DNA from 2 places in the Homoserinimonas sp. A520 genome. Region 2 is predicted to be linked to the other one. Evidence: predicted binding sites of a transcription regulator. Region 2 holds the regulator's gene; the other holds the start of a gene.
What was found. The regulator HspR, encoded in region 2, represses chaperone genes until heat shock. The targets are predictions, from matches to a motif close to AAGTTGAGTCNNNNNGACTCAACTT.

Region 1 (7,480 bases), on a different contig from region 2:
CTGCCAGGCGAGCGGGTAGCCCATGCCGATCAGGAGGATGGCGACCGCCGGGAAGATCAGCCAGCGTGCGGTTCGGGCGTGCGTGCGGTTCATCGGCGGTCACCTCCTTCAGGTGTTGTCTCGTGGGTTGATCAAATTTTGTGGGTTGAGTAGGTCGCTCAGCGACCTACTCAACCCACAGGGGTGGGGCGAACTCAGTTGAGCAGTTCGCTGATCTTGGCGTCGTACTCTTCGGCGAGTGCCTCGATGTCGCCACCGGCGGCCACCTTGCCGAAGAACTCCTCCAGCAGGCCGGAGCCCTCGACCGAGGCCCAGCCGGGTGCGGCCGGGGTCAGCTTCGAGTTGGCTGCGGAGTCGACCAGGGCCTGCGCGAAGATGTCGTCACCGAGAGCGGATGCGTAGTCCAGATTGGCCGGGCCGAGGCCGTTCTGGCCGAGCAGCGTCTGGTACTCCTCCGAGAAGATGATCCTCAGCAGGTCTTTCGACGCTTCCTGGTTCTCGCTTGCCGCTGAGATCGCGATGTTGGAGCCGCCGGCGAAGACCGGAGCAGCACCCCCATCGGCACCCGGGAGCGGGAAGACGCCGAAGACGTCGTCGTTCCAGGTGGCGATCGTCTTGGTGTCATCCGCGGGGTCCGGAGCCAGGTCACCGATCGACCAGTGGGCCCATCCGGGAGCGATGATGGTTGCCGCCTCAGGAGCACCCGTCGCGTCGTTGTTGTTGATGTTCACCCATGGCGTGCTGTCCGCCTCGGTCACCGGGGCGTTCGAGGCGCTCGTGTAGAGCTCCTGAAGCTGCTCGAGTCCCTTGATCGTGTTCGGGTCGGAGAGCGATGACACCCACTTGTCGCCGTCCTTCACCGCGAGTTCACCGTCGTTCGCGAAGATCCACGAGACGCCGTTGCGCCAGTCCTGGCCGCCGAGGTAGAAGCCGGACTGGCCATCCGTCCTCAGCTCTGCCGCGGTCTGGTTGAACTCCTCGAGCGTGGCCGGGACGTCCTTGCCGGCAGCCTCCCAGATGTCCTTCCGGTAGAAGACGTAGCGCGAGCCGAAGTAGTACGGCAGCGCCATCTTGGCTCCGTCGACCTCGCCGACCTCGACGAACGACGGCAGCAGCTTGTCGCCGCCGAGTTCCTCGTAGATGTCGCTGAGGTCGGAGAACGCGCCGACACCGGTGAAGGTGGGCGACCAGGTGTTCCCGATCTCGACGACGTCGGGGGTATTCTCTGAATCAGGCAGCGAGGTGGTCAGCTTTGCCAACGCATCGCCCCACGCCTGCTCCTCGATAGTGAGGGTGCCCCCGGTTGCGTCTGCGTACTCTGTCTTAAGGTAGTCGCGCAGCTCATCCGGGGTGTCACCGCCCATCAGCCACATCGTGATGTCAGTTCCGCCTTCAGCTGCCGGTTCAGTGGTGGAGCATCCGACAAGGATGAGAGCGGCGGCGGTTGCTATGGCAACCGTGCCGAGCTTCTTATTCATTGTGTTGTCCTTCTCTTGGTGCCGGGTGTACGACCGGATGGCCGCACCAGTGGTGGGTCAGGAGACCCCGAGCTGCCCGGAGAGCACCATCACGGCAGCGCCGCGCATGACTATGTCCTCCCCGAGCGTCGTCATCCGTACCGCGAGATCGCCGTGGAACTCTGCCATCGTTCGGTTGCGGAGTGTCTCGATGGTGGCCGTGGTGAGCGCCCCATCAAGCAGTTCGGCCGGTCCGCTCAGCACGACTTCTGCCAGGTTGAGCGCTCCGACCACGGGTGCCAGTGCGAGCCCCAGGTGCAGGCCGGCCTCCCGAAGAATGTGGTGGCGAGCGGATGCGTCCGCCCCATCCAGCTGGGCGTCGAGTCGCGGGGCGGCCAGCCAGGTTTCCAGGCATCCGCTCTTTCCGCACACACAGGGTGTTCCGTCGCCGGTGCCGACCACGACGTGGCCGATCTCGCCTGCGGCGAAGCGGCTCCCGTAGAGGAGGGACCCGCCGAGCAGCAGCGCGCTTCCGACGCCGTGACCAACCTTGATCAGCATCAGGTCCTGGTCTGCTCCGCCGAAGCTGTGCTCGGCCAGTACGGCGGCGTTCGCGTCGTTGGCGACGAGCACCGGGAGGGAGAACCTGTCGTTCAGCGTGGACTGAAGCCGTTCGTCGTTCCAGCCGAGGTTGGGCGCCCGGAGCACGACACCGTCGCGGTCGACGACGCCGGGCGAACCGACGCCAACCCCGAGGATCCGCCCGGTGGCCTGGCCGATCAGGGTCTCGACGAGCGTGACAACCTTGGCCGTGGCATCCGCACCGGTGCTTCCCGCGAGTGGGATGTCGGCCCGACTGAGGATGTTGCCACCGAGGTCGAGCACGGCACCGCGGAACAGCGCGTAGTCGCTGAGGTCGATTCCGATGATCTGGTAAGCCGAGAGGTTCATCGCCAGCAACGTTGACGGTTTGCCTGGGCGGATGTTCGCACTCTGCCCGGTTTCAATGACCAGGCCTTCGCCCATGAGTTCGGCGACCAGGTCGGAGATGGTGACCCGGGTGAGCCCGGTGCCCCGCGCTATGTCGGCCCGGCTCTGCTCGCCAGACCGGTACAACGTCTGCAGGACGAGGGACCGGTTGTGCCCGCGGGCATGCTCGGGAAGGATCTTGGCGCTCGGGCGCAGCACGCGTCCGGGGGAGTATCCCCCGGCCCGGCCTGTCGCCGGAATCGTGCCACGCCTCGTTGCGGTCATGTTTGTTAGTAAACCTTACGAACTAATTAATTGCAAGAGATCTCCGGACCGAATATTCTTGGCGCTCTCCCGATTAGAGTGCTAACATTTTTCTGTAGTTGAGTCGACTTGACTCAACTCTTGTAAACCTCAAATTGCACCGCCCCTCCGGGGCCCGATGTGAAGGAGTTGACTGAAATGGCCATGTACTTCGACCCATTCCGTGAACTGGATCGCCTCGCGGCGAACCTGCTCGACTCGCAGCAGGGACCTCGTTTCATGCCAATCGACCTGCACCGTCAGGGCGATCACTACATCCTGAACGCCGATCTCCCGGGCATCGACCCCGGCTCGGTCGACGTCGATGTGGATGGACAGTTGCTGACCATCCGCGCTGAGCGCACTGCGCGCAGTGACGAGGGTGTGAAGTGGCTGGCACACGAGCGCCCGAGCGGATCGTTCCTCCGCCAGCTCAACCTCGGCGACGGCATCGACACCGAGAACATCAGCGCGCACTACGACAACGGTGTGCTCAGCGTCATGATCCCGGTGAGCGAGAAGGCGAAGCCCCGCAAGGTCGAGATCATGTCGGCCGCGAAGGAACCGCAGTCCGAAGTCACCGCGTAACTCCACGCCTCTCACCGGAATGACGAAGGCCTCCGCCCAAATGGGTGGAGGCCTTCGTAGTTCGTGCAGCGGCTTACGCCATACGCGCCTGGAGGTTGGCGTCCAGCGTCGCGAGGAACTCCTCGGTGGTCTGGTACGCCTGATCCGGCCCGACGAGGAGCGCGAGGTCCTTGGTCATGTGGCCGGCCTCGACCGTCTTGATGACGACATCCTCGAGTGCGAGGCTGAAGTCGATCAGCGCCTGGTTGCCGTCCAGCTTGCCGCGGTGGGCGAGGCCCCGGGTCCACGCGTAGATGGACGCGATCGGGTTGGTCGACGTCGGCTTGCCGGCCTGGTGCTGGCGGTAGTGCCTGGTCACGGTTCCGTGGGCGGCCTCGGCCTCGACGACCTTGCCGTCCGGCGTCGCCAGAACGGAGGTCATGAGCCCGAGCGAACCGAAGCCCTGCGCAACGGTGTCGGACTGCACGTCGCCGTCATAGTTCTTGCAGGCCCAGACGTAGCCGCCCTCCCATTTCATGGCGGATGCCACCATGTCGTCGATCAAGCGGTGCTCGTAGGTGAGTCCGGCAGCTTCGAATTGCTGCTTGAACTCGGACTGGTAGATCTCCTCGAAGATGTCCTTGAAGCGACCGTCGTAGGCCTTGAGGATGGTGTTCTTCGTCGACAGGTACACCGGGTAGTTGCGGCTGAGCCCGTAGTTGAGGGAAGCACGGGCGAAGTCGCGAATCGACGCATCCAGGTTGTACTGCACCTGGGCGATGCCGTCGCCCGGCGACTGGAACACTTCGAACTCCTGCGCGGCCGAGCCGTCTTTCGGGGTGAAGCTGACCTTGAGCGTGCCCTCGCCGGCGAACCGGAAGTCCGTGGCACGGTACTGGTCGCCGAAGGCGTGGCGGCCGATGATGATCGGCTTGTTCCAGCCGGGGACCAGTCGCGGAATGTTCGAGATGATGATCGGCTCGCGGAAGATCACGCCGCCGAGGATGTTGCGGATGGTGCCGTTCGGCGACTTCCACATCTTCTTCAGGCCGAACTCCTCGACCCGCGCCTCATCCGGCGTGATGGTTGCGCACTTGACGCCGACGCCGTGCTTCTGGATGGCGTGGGCCGCGTCGATGGTGATCTGGTCATCCGTCTCGTCACGCTTCTCGATGCCGAGGTCGTAATACTCGAGGTTGATGTCGAGGTACGGGTGGATGAGAGTGTCCTTGATCTTCTGCCAGATGATGCGGGTCATCTCATCGCCGTCGAGCTCGACGACTGTTCCTTCAACCTTGATTTTCGACACCGGTACTCCTCAGTTCGTGGGGGGCCTTGTTAGGGATGGGCGGCCGCGAAACGTGCCGCAAAGTCTGCGCTTTAATTCGCTCAGGACAGCTTACCTGCTCCAACAAGTATCTCGACATCAAGATAGTTCTGCACACGACGCATCCGGGCCCTACCCGGAACCGGTCTTGGACGATAGCCTGAAACCATGGATGAGTTGAGACTGGAAGAGCTGTCTGCCAAAAACGTTGTTGCGGCGAACAGCCTCACCATGAAGCCCGGGCAGGAGCAGTACATCGCTCCTGTGTCGTACGCCATGGCCGGGCCATTCCTCGACCCGAGCACCAGCTGGTCGCGTGTCGTCGTTGACGGCGAAGGCGAGGTGCTCGCATTCATCATGGCCAATTTCGACGCCGACGCTCACGAAGAGGAGTTCCGGAGCTGCATTTGGCGGATGAACGTTTCCGCCGAGGCCCAGGGCAAGGGCGTCGGCAAGTTCGTGGTCAAGGAGACAGCGGACGAGGCGCGCAAGCGCGGGTTCTCGCGGCTCACCGTGATCTGGGAGCCGGGCGAGGACAGCCCGGAAGAGTTCTTCAAGCGAGTCGGCTTCGTTGTGGTGGATGAGACCCAGTACGGCGAAAAGGTCGGCGCCATCGAGTTGTGACCACCGCGTCCGGACCGTCCGCTCCCGCTGACGACTTTTTCGAGCGGGTGCTCGGTGTCGTCGAGTCGATCCCGCCCGGGCAGGTCATGACCTACGGCGACATTGCCGCTGCCATCGGGTCGCGGGCGCCGCGGGCGGTGGGCAAGGTCATGGCTTACGGGGGCAGCGACGTGCCGTGGTGGCGCGTGATCAGGGCCAGCGGGCATCCACCCCAATGCCATGAAGGTCAGGCGCTCGAGTTCTACCGGGCGGAGGCCACTCCCCTGCTCTGGAACGCATCCGGCACCTACCGCATCAACCTGCGCGCGGCCCGGTACGAGCCCTAGCCGCAGTGAGCTGTGTAGTGCCGAACGCGACCCCCGAACTACACCAGCGAGTCGCGCCAGGCGGCGTGCATCTCGGAGAACTTGCCGGTGCCGCTGATCAGCTCGTTCGGGGACCCGTCTTCGATGATGCGTCCGTGCTCCATCACCAGCACCCGGTCGGCGATCGCGACGGTGGACAGGCGATGGGCGATGATGATCGCGGTTCGGTCGGCGAGCAGCGTCTGCAGCCCGTTCTGCACGAGACGCTCGCTCGGAATGTCGAGCGACGCTGTCGCCTCATCGAGAATCAGCACGACCGGGTTCGCGAGGAATGCCCGGGCGAAGGAGACCAGCTGCCGCTGGCCGGCACTGACTCGACCCCCGCGCTTGTTGACGTCCGTGTCGTAGCCGTTCGGCAGGCCCTCGATGAATTCGTGGGCGCCGACCGCCTGGGCGGCCTGCACGATTTCCTCGCGCGACGCATCCGGTTTTCCGAGCGCGATGTTGTCGGCGACCGTGCCGGAGAAGAGGTAGGCCTCCTGCGTGACCATGACGATGGCGCGGCGCAGGTCCTTCGGGTGCAGGCGTTTCAGGTCGACGCCGTCGAGGGTGACCCGGCCGCTGGTCGGGTCGTAGAAGCGCGAGATCAGCTTGGCGAGCGTCGACTTGCCAGCGCCCGTCGAACCAACCAGTGCAACGGTCTGACCGGCCGGCAGGGTGAGGTCGAATTCCGGCAGCACGACGCGGTCGGCCGTGTAGGCGAATTCGGCCTCCTCGAAACTGACCGTGCCCTTCGCCTGCCACAGGTCGATCGGCGTCGTCGGGTCGGGAACACTCGGTTCCTCCTCGAGCACGCCGGAGATCTTCTCCAGGGCGGCGGCCGCCGATTGGTAGGAGTTGTAGAACATCGCCATCTCTTCGGCCGGGCCGAAGAACTGCCGGGTGTACAGCAGTACGGCGAACAGCGCACCGATCGCGAGCTGGCCGTCTGCCACCCGCAGCCCCCCGACCAGGAGGACCGCCCCCAGGGCGAGGTTGCCGATCAGCACGAGCCCAGGGTAGAAGATGCCGAACAGCATGATGACGTTGCTGTTGGCCTGGCGGTACTCCTCGACGTGGTCGCCGAACACGGCCTCGTTCCGCTTCTCCTTACGGAACGCCTTCACCGCGCGGATACCGGTCATCGTCTCGACGAAGTGGACGATGACCTTGGCGGATGCGACGCGCGTGCGACGGAATCCGGCCTGCGAGCGAACCTGGAACCAGCGGAACAGGAATCCGAGCGGGATGAGGAAGCCGAACAGCACGACTCCGCTCACCCAGTCCACCCAGAACATGGCCCCGGCGATGAACACCATGTAGAGGCTGCCCTGCACCAGCTGGTTGATGCCGGAGTCGAGCAGCTCCCTGATGGAGTCCAGGTCGCTGGTCTGGCGTGCGATGATCCGCCCGGAGGTGTAGTTCTCGTGGAATTCGAGGCTCAGCTTCTGGGTGTGCCGGAAGACCCGCTTGCGCAGGTCGATGAGTACGGCCTGGCTGACCCTGGCCACCAGCACGGTGTACCAGGAGATCAGCACAGCGCCGACGATCGCGGCCGTCAGGTACACGGCGACGATGAAGAGGAGCGGGGCCCAGTCGCCGTCCACCAGGGAGGGGAGCCCGCGGTCGATGCCCAGCGCGATGAGCGCCGGGCCGGCAACCTGGGCGACGGTGCTGACCACGACGACGACCATGGTCAGGATGATGCGTCCCCAGAGCGGTCGAACCAGCACACCCAGCAGGCGCACCGAGCGGTCGCGGATGGCGCGGCTCTCGATCCGGGTGAAGTCGTCGCGCTCCTCCCCCTCGACGCCGAACACGCTCATCGCTTCGCCTCCCGGTCGCGCTTGAGTTCGTCTTCCAGGCTCGAGATGACGAACCGGTAGTGC
Region 2 (7,480 bases):
GCCAAGCAGCGCCTGAAGGAAGCCGCCGAGCAGGCGAAGAAGGAACTGTCCTCGTCGATGAGCACGAGCATCCAGCTGCCGTACCTGTCCCTCACCGAGAACGGGCCGGCCAACCTGGACGAGACGCTCAGCCGTGCCAAGTTCGAGGAGCTCACCAACGACCTTCTCGAGCGCACCAAGAAGCCGTTCCACGACGTCATCAAGGAGGCCGGTGTCAGCGTCAACGACATCGCCCACGTGGTGCTCGTCGGTGGCTCCACCCGCACCCCAGCGGTGCAGGAACTGGTCAAGAACATGCTCGGCGGCAAGGAGCCGAACAAGGGCGTGAACCCCGACGAGGTCGTCGCCGTCGGCGCCGCCCTCCAGGCTGGCGTGCTGAAGGGCGAGCGCAAGGACGTCCTCCTCATCGACGTCACCCCGCTGTCCCTCGGTATCGAGACCAAGGGTGGCATCATGACCAAGCTCATCGAGCGGAACACGGCCATCCCCACCAAGCGCAGTGAGACCTTCACCACGGCGGATGACAACCAGCCGTCGGTCGCGATCCAGGTCTTCCAGGGTGAGCGGGAATTCACCCGCGACAACAAGAACCTCGGAACCTTCGAGCTGCAGGGCATCGCCCCGGCACCCCGCGGCGTGCCGCAGGTCGAGGTCACCTTCGACATCGACGCGAACGGCATCGTGCAGGTTCACGCGAAGGACAAGGGCACCGGCAAGGAGCAGTCCATCACCATCACCGGTGGCTCGGCCCTGTCGAAGGAAGACATCGAGCGGATGGTTCGCGAAGGTGAAGAGAACGCGGCAGAAGACAAGAAGCGTCGCGAGGCAGCGGAGGTTCGCAACTCCGCCGAGCAGTTCGTCTACTCCACCGAGAAACTCATCAAGGACAACGACGAGAAGCTGTCGGATGGCGTCAAGACCGAGGTCCAGGCCGACATCGACGCCCTCAAGTCGGCGCTCGCCGGCGATGACGACGCGGCCGTGAAGACTGCACTCGACAAGCTGAATGAGAGCCAGCAGAAGATCGGCGAAGAGATCTACGCCCAGAGCCAGGCCGAGCAGCCGGCCGAGGGTGCGCCGACGACCGAAGCCCCTGAGGGCAGCGACGAAGACATCGTCGACGCCGAAGTGGTCGACGACGAGCCGACAGAGAACAAGTAACCATGGCTGACAAGAAGGACAAGAACCCGAAGAAGGGCGAGGGCCAGGTGCCCGAGCCCGACTCCGGGGCCACCGAACAGGACGACGGCCTGATCGAGGCCGAAGGTCCCGACGTCGAAACGTCGCTCAGCGAAGCGGACCTGGCATTCCTCGGTCAGAGCGCGGAAGACCTGGCAGCCGAAAGGCTCCAGGACCTCCAGCGGCTGCAGGCCGAATACGTCAACTACCGCAATCGGGTGGAACGGGACCGCGAGACCAGCAAACAGGTGATCGTCGCGGACGTGGCGAAAACCTTCCTGCCGATCCTCGACGACCTGGACCGCGCCGAAGCGCACGGCGACCTCGAAGAGGGCCCCATGGCGCTCATCGCCCAGAAGTTCCGCACCACCGTCGAGAAGCTCGGCGTCACGCGCGTGGGCGTCAAAGACGAGCCGTTCGACCACAACGTGCACGAAGCCGTCGTGCAGGTACCGACACCAGACATCGAAGCGATGACGGTGGCGGATGTCATCGAGCCCGGCTACCAGCTCGGCAGCCGCCTGCTCCGGCCGGCGAAGGTCGTCGTGGCGGTACCGCAGGAAGAGTAGTACCCAAGCGGGTCGAGCTTGTCGAGACCAGCACCAAAGCGGGTCGAGACTGTCGAGACCAGCTGAGCTTGCCGAAGCATCCGGATCTCGACAAGCTCGATAGGTCTCGACAAGCTCGACCCGCGAAGGACAAGCTCGACCCGCGAACGGCACGATAGAAACGAAGGGAGGCACAGATGGCCAGCCAGGACTGGTTCGAGAAGGACTTCTACAAGATCCTCGGTGTCTCCAAAGACGTGTCAGAAGCCGACCTGAAGAAGCGGTACCGCAAGCTCGCGCGGCAGTACCACCCGGACTCCAACCCGGGTGACGCGAAGGCCGAGGCGAAGTTCAAGGAGATCAGCGAAGCACACGCCGTGCTCGCCGACCCTGAGCAGCGCCGCGAATACGACCAGGTTCGGGCCATGGGGTCCGGCGCCCGGTTCACCTCCGGCGGACGCGGCCAGGCCGGAGGCTTCGATGACGTCTTCGGTGGCATGTTCGGCCAGGGCCAAACCCAGGGGGCCGGACAGCGTCCCAACTTCTCGCAGGGCGGCTTCGACGACATCTTCGGCGGACTCTTCGGCGGTGGCGGGTTCGGCCAGTCGACCGGCGGCTTCCGCGGTGCGGGCGGCCCGACCAAGGGCCGCGACGTCACCGCGACCACCACCCTCGACTTCGTCAGCGCCATCAATGGCGACACCGTGAAGCTGCAGGGCCAGGGCGGCAAGCCGATGACCGTGAAGATCCCGGCTGGGGTCGCGGACGGCCAGAAGATCCGGCTCAAGGGCAAAGGCGAGGCGAGCATCGATGGCGGCCCATCCGGGGACCTGACGATCACGGTGTCTGTGCGCAAGCATCCGGTATTCGAACGTGATGGGAAGAACCTGAGGGTGGATGTCCCAGTCACCTTCGCAGAAGCGACGCTCGGTGGAACGATCGAGGTCCCCACCCTCGGCGGGCCGCCCGTCAAGCTGAAGGTTGCTCCGGGCACCCCGAGCGGCCGAGTTCTGAGGGTCAAGGGACGAGGTGTGCAGACCACGACCGGCGTCGGTGACCTGCTGGCCACCATCCACGTCGTCGTACCCAGCCACCTCAGCGCCGAAGCGACCAAGCACCTCAACGCGCTCGCGAAGGCCCTACCCGACGAGAACCCGCGCGACGACCTGCTGGCCAAGGCGCGGAGTTAGCCATGGAGCGGAGTTGAACATGGACCCGAGCGCCCCCATCTTCGCCATCGCGGTGGCCTCCGAGTTGGCGAACATGCACCCGCAGACGCTGCGGCAGTACGACCGCATGGGGCTGGTCAGCCCGAAGCGCACCAGCGGGAAGTCGCGCCGGTACTCGATGCGCGACGTCGTGCAGTTGCGTGAGATCGCGAAACTCGGCTCCGAAGGGGTCAGCCTGGAGGGCATCCGCCGCATCCTCGAACTCGAGAACACGGTCTCCGCGCTCCACGAGCGGGTGCGCGAGCTCGAGGTCGCGCTCGCCGATGAGCTGCTCAACCGCCCGGGTCGTCGCGTGTTCGCGGCCGACGAGACCGGTGACGTGGTCTCGCTGAAGGCCGGCGAACGCGTCAAACGGCACACGCAGCTGGTGCTGTGGCGCCCGAACGGTCGCTCAGGCTCGTGACGGCGGACGGGGAGTCGGGAGGGGCGATGGTCGACTTCGACCCGGACTTCGATTTTGGCGCGTTGCGCCGGTTTCCGGACGTGGAGGCCGAGAACCTGTTCGCCGTCGACGCGAGCGACCGGCTCATCCTCGATGAAGCCGCCGCGGACCTTGCCGCGCACCCAACCTCGGTCGGGGTCATCGGCGACCGCTACGGTGCCCTGACCCTCGGCGCGGCCGCCCGCCATGGGGCGCACGGCATCCGCGTGTTCCAGGACCCGCTCAGCAGTGAGTTCGCCCTCGGCCACAACGCCGCGGCCGCCGCGCTGGATGACCGGTTCGAGAACCATGGGCTGGGCGCAGAGCTGCTGACCGGCGCCCGCGTCGTGCTGCTGCAGTTGCCGCGCAGCCTGAACGAACTCGACGAGATCGCCGGGGCGATCGCTCGGCACGCCGACCCGGAGGTCGTGGTCTTCGCCGGCGGACGCCTCAAGCACATCACGCAGGCGATGAACGACGTCTTGGGGAAGCACTTCGGGTCGGTGTCGGCGACACTGGCCAGGCAGAAGTCACGGGTGCTGGTCGCGCGCGGCCCCAAGCCGTCCGAGGGGCAGTACCCGCAGCGGGAATTCCACGACGACCTCGGCCTGTGGGTGTGCGCGCACGGCGGCGCGTTCGCCGGCACCAAGCTCGACATCGGCACGCGGTACCTGCTCAGCTTCCTGCGCGAGATGAAGGCGGATGCCCGCACCGCCGTGGACCTCGGATGCGGCACCGGCATCCTGGCCGCCGCCCTCGCGCGCAGCCGACCCGACCTGGCGATCCTGGCGACCGACCAGTCCTGGGCGGCCGTGGCATCCGCTCGCGCAACAGCAGAGGCGAACGACCTGACGTTCACCGTTGCCCGCGACATCGGACTGAGTAAGCAGCCGGATGCCTGCGCCGACCTGGTCCTGCTGAACCCGCCGTTCCATGTCGGCTCGGCCGTGCACGCCGGGGTCGCCCTGACCCTGTTCGACGAGGCCGCCCGCGTGCTGAAACCCGGCGGCGAGCTGTGGACCGTATTCAACTCGCACTTGAAGTATCGGGCGGCTCTGATGCGCTCGGTCGGGCCGACCCGCCTGGTCGGCCAGAACCCCAAGTTCACCGTGACAGTGTCCACCCGCATGGAGGCGACCCCATGAGCGCGCGCCTGACCTCACCCACGAGAACTCGCACTCGAGAGGGTCGTTCGCTTCGAGCGCACGCCGACGCTGGCAACCTGAGTACCAAGCGAATAAACTTGAGTCTGTACGACTCAACTTTGAGGAACGGATAACCATGGCGAACATGCAGGGCGCACCTGATTCTGAAGAGGACGCCAAGACCGCACTCGAGCGGTACGGCGTCGACCTGACCGAGATCGCCCGCGCCGGAAAACTCGACCCGGTGATCGGCCGCGATGCGGAGATCCGTCGTGTCAGCCAGGTGCTCACCAGGCGCACCAAGAACAACCCCGTGCTCATCGGCGAGCCCGGCGTCGGAAAGACCGCCGTGGTCGAGGGTCTCGCCCAGCGCATCGTCGCCGGCGACGTCGCCGACTCGCTGAAGGGTAAGCGACTCGTCGCCATCGACCTGGCAGCGCTCGTCGCCGGTGCCAAGTACCGCGGCGAATTCGAGGAGCGCCTGAAGGCCGTCCTCAAGGAGATCAACGACGCTGAGGGCGAGATCATCACCTTCGTCGATGAACTGCACACCCTGATGGGTGCCGGTGGCGGCGAAGGGTCGGTCGCGGCATCCAACATGCTCAAGCCCATGCTCGCCCGTGGGGAGCTGCGGCTGATTGGCGCGACCACCCTCAACGAGTACCGCGAATACATCGAGAAGGATGCCGCGCTCGAACGTCGTTTCCAGCAGGTGTACGTCGGCGAGCCGAGCGTTGAGGACACCGTCGCCATCCTGCGCGGGCTCAAGGAACGCTACGAAGCCCACCACCGTGTCGCCATCGCCGACAACGCGCTGGTCGCCGCCGCCGTGCTGAGCAACCGGTACATCTCCGGGCGGCAACTCCCGGACAAGGCCATCGACCTGATCGATGAGGCCGCCAGTCGGCTGAAGATGGAGATTGACTCCTCCCCGGTCGAGATCGACGAGTTGAAGCGCGCGGTCGATCGGCTGAAGATCGAAGAGCTCGCGCTCAAGAAGGAGAAGGACGCGGCATCCCGTGCCCGCCTGGAGAAGCTGCGCTCCGACATGGCCGAGCGGCAGGAGAAGCTGGACGAGCTGGAGAAGCGGTGGAAGAGCGAGAAGGGCGCGCTGCAGGATGTCGGTGAGCTGAAGACCCGGCTCAACGAGGCACGCATCGCCCTCGACCGTGCCATGCGCGAAGGGGAATACCAGGACGCCTCGAGGCTGAACTACGAGGTCATTCCGGAGATCGAGAAGAGCCTCGACCAGGCTGAGCACCCCGAAGTGCAGGGTGAGCGGATGGTCAACGACCAGGTCACCGACGGAGACATCGCCTCCGTGGTCGCGGCCTGGACCGGCATCCCGGTCGGCCGCCTGCTGCAGGGCGAGACCGAGAAGCTGCTGCACCTGGAGGCTGAGCTGGGCAAGCGCCTGGTCGGCCAACGGCGTGCTGTGGGTGCGGTCTCGGACGCGGTTCGCCGCTCGCGGGCCGGCATCGCGGACCCCGCCCGCCCGACCGGATCGTTCCTGTTCCTCGGACCGACCGGCGTCGGTAAGACCGAGCTGGCCAGGGCGCTCGCCGAGTTCCTCTTCGACGACGAGAAGGCCATGATCCGCATCGACATGAGCGAGTACGGCGAGAAGCACACCGTTGCGCGCCTGATCGGTGCGCCCCCCGGGTACATCGGATTCGAACAGGGTGGGCAGCTCACCGAAGCCGTTCGCCGCCGTCCTTACAGCGTCGTGCTGATGGACGAAGTCGAGAAGGCGCATCCGGAAGTCTTCGACGTCCTGTTGCAGGTTCTCGATGACGGTCGGCTGACGGATGGGCAGGGTCGCACAGTCGATTTCCGCAACACCATCCTGATCCTCACCTCCAACCTCGGCAGCCAGTACCTGGTCGACCAGACGCTGACCCAGCAGGCGAAGGAGGATGCTGTCAACGCGATGGTCCGCCAGGCGTTCAAGCCCGAATTCGTGAACCGGCTCGACGACATCGTCATCTTCTCCAGCCTGTCGATGGAGGACCTGTCCCAGATCGTCGAGCTGTACATCGACCGCCTGTCGACACGCCTCGAGGAGCGGCGCCTGACTTTGGCGGTGACACCGGATGCCCGTGCCTGGCTTTCCGAGCGCGGCTACGACCCCAGCTATGGTGCCCGCCCGCTGCGTCGCCTCATGCAGAAGGAGATCGATGACAGGCTGGCGAACGCCATCCTGGCCGGGCGCATTCGCGACGGGGACACGGTGCTCGTCGGGCTGTCGTCGGACGGGGAGTCGCTCACGGTCGACCGGCAAGAGGGCGCACCGGCCGCGTTCTGACCGGCACTATGGCGGGTCACTGCAGCGCGGGCATGACCTTGCGCTCGAACAGCTCGAGGCCCGAGCGGTCGTACGCCGCTTCGGGGAAGTAGTGGATGGCGTAGCCGAGCCCCAGGGACTTCAGGTGGAGCATCCGCTCGACCACCTGCTCGGGGGTGCCGACAGCGTTGGCTGACGCGTACTCGTGCAGCTGCTTTGCGGTCGCTTCCGGACTCAGGTAGCGCGAAAGCCGGGCCTCGAGGGCACGCAGGCGCTCCTTCACCTCGGCCTCGGTGCTGGCGATCACGGTGTTGAAGTTGGAGCTGCGCACGATTGCGTCGAAGTCGGTGCCCACCTCCGCGCAATGCTGCTTCAGCAGGTCGCTCTTGTGGCTGAAGGTGTCCCGGGTGTTCACGAAGTTCGTGTAGTTGGCGTACTTCGCGGCAATGCGCAGCGTGACCTTCTCGCCCCCGCCGGCGATCCACAGCGGGATGCCGCCCTCCTGCAACGGGAGCGGGCGCACGATAGCGCCATCCACCTGGTAGTGCTTGCCGTCGAGCGTGGCGCTGCCGGTGCTCCAGGCCTGCCGCATGATCTGAACGCCCTCGTCGAGCCTGCCGAGCCGTTCGCCGGCGCCCGGGAAACCGTAGCCGTACGCGCGCCACTCGTGCTCG

Region 1: a site for HspR is predicted at 2,807-2,831, ahead of ACX3PH_RS12570 (Hsp20/alpha crystallin family protein). Genes of this name have one in related genera too.

What each region holds. Positions count from the first base shown of each region.
Region 1 covers NZ_JBTMWX010000005.1:67,077-74,556, reverse strand. Annotated here, with positions in the region: gene ACX3PH_RS12585 (carbohydrate ABC transporter permease) at 1-93, opposite strand, end outside; gene ACX3PH_RS12580 (extracellular solute-binding protein) at 195-1,478, opposite strand; gene ACX3PH_RS12575 (ROK family protein) at 1,536-2,711, opposite strand; gene ACX3PH_RS12570 (Hsp20/alpha crystallin family protein) at 2,889-3,317, shown strand; gene ACX3PH_RS12565 (NADP-dependent isocitrate dehydrogenase) at 3,391-4,605, opposite strand; gene ACX3PH_RS12560 (GNAT family N-acetyltransferase) at 4,792-5,247, shown strand; gene ACX3PH_RS12555 (MGMT family protein) at 5,244-5,573, shown strand; gene ACX3PH_RS12550 (ABC transporter ATP-binding protein) at 5,612-7,417, opposite strand; gene ACX3PH_RS12545 (ABC transporter ATP-binding protein) at 7,414-7,480, opposite strand, start outside.
Region 2 covers NZ_JBTMWX010000001.1:564,560-572,039, reverse strand. Annotated here, with positions in the region: gene dnaK (molecular chaperone DnaK) at 1-1,161, shown strand, start outside; gene ACX3PH_RS02865 (nucleotide exchange factor GrpE) at 1,164-1,748, shown strand; gene ACX3PH_RS02860 (DnaJ C-terminal domain-containing protein) at 1,925-2,917, shown strand; gene ACX3PH_RS02855 (heat shock protein transcriptional repressor HspR) at 2,937-3,359, shown strand; gene ACX3PH_RS02850 (class I SAM-dependent methyltransferase) at 3,386-4,522, shown strand; gene ACX3PH_RS02845 (ATP-dependent Clp protease ATP-binding subunit) at 4,659-6,827, shown strand; gene ACX3PH_RS02840 (LLM class F420-dependent oxidoreductase) at 6,844-7,480, opposite strand, start outside.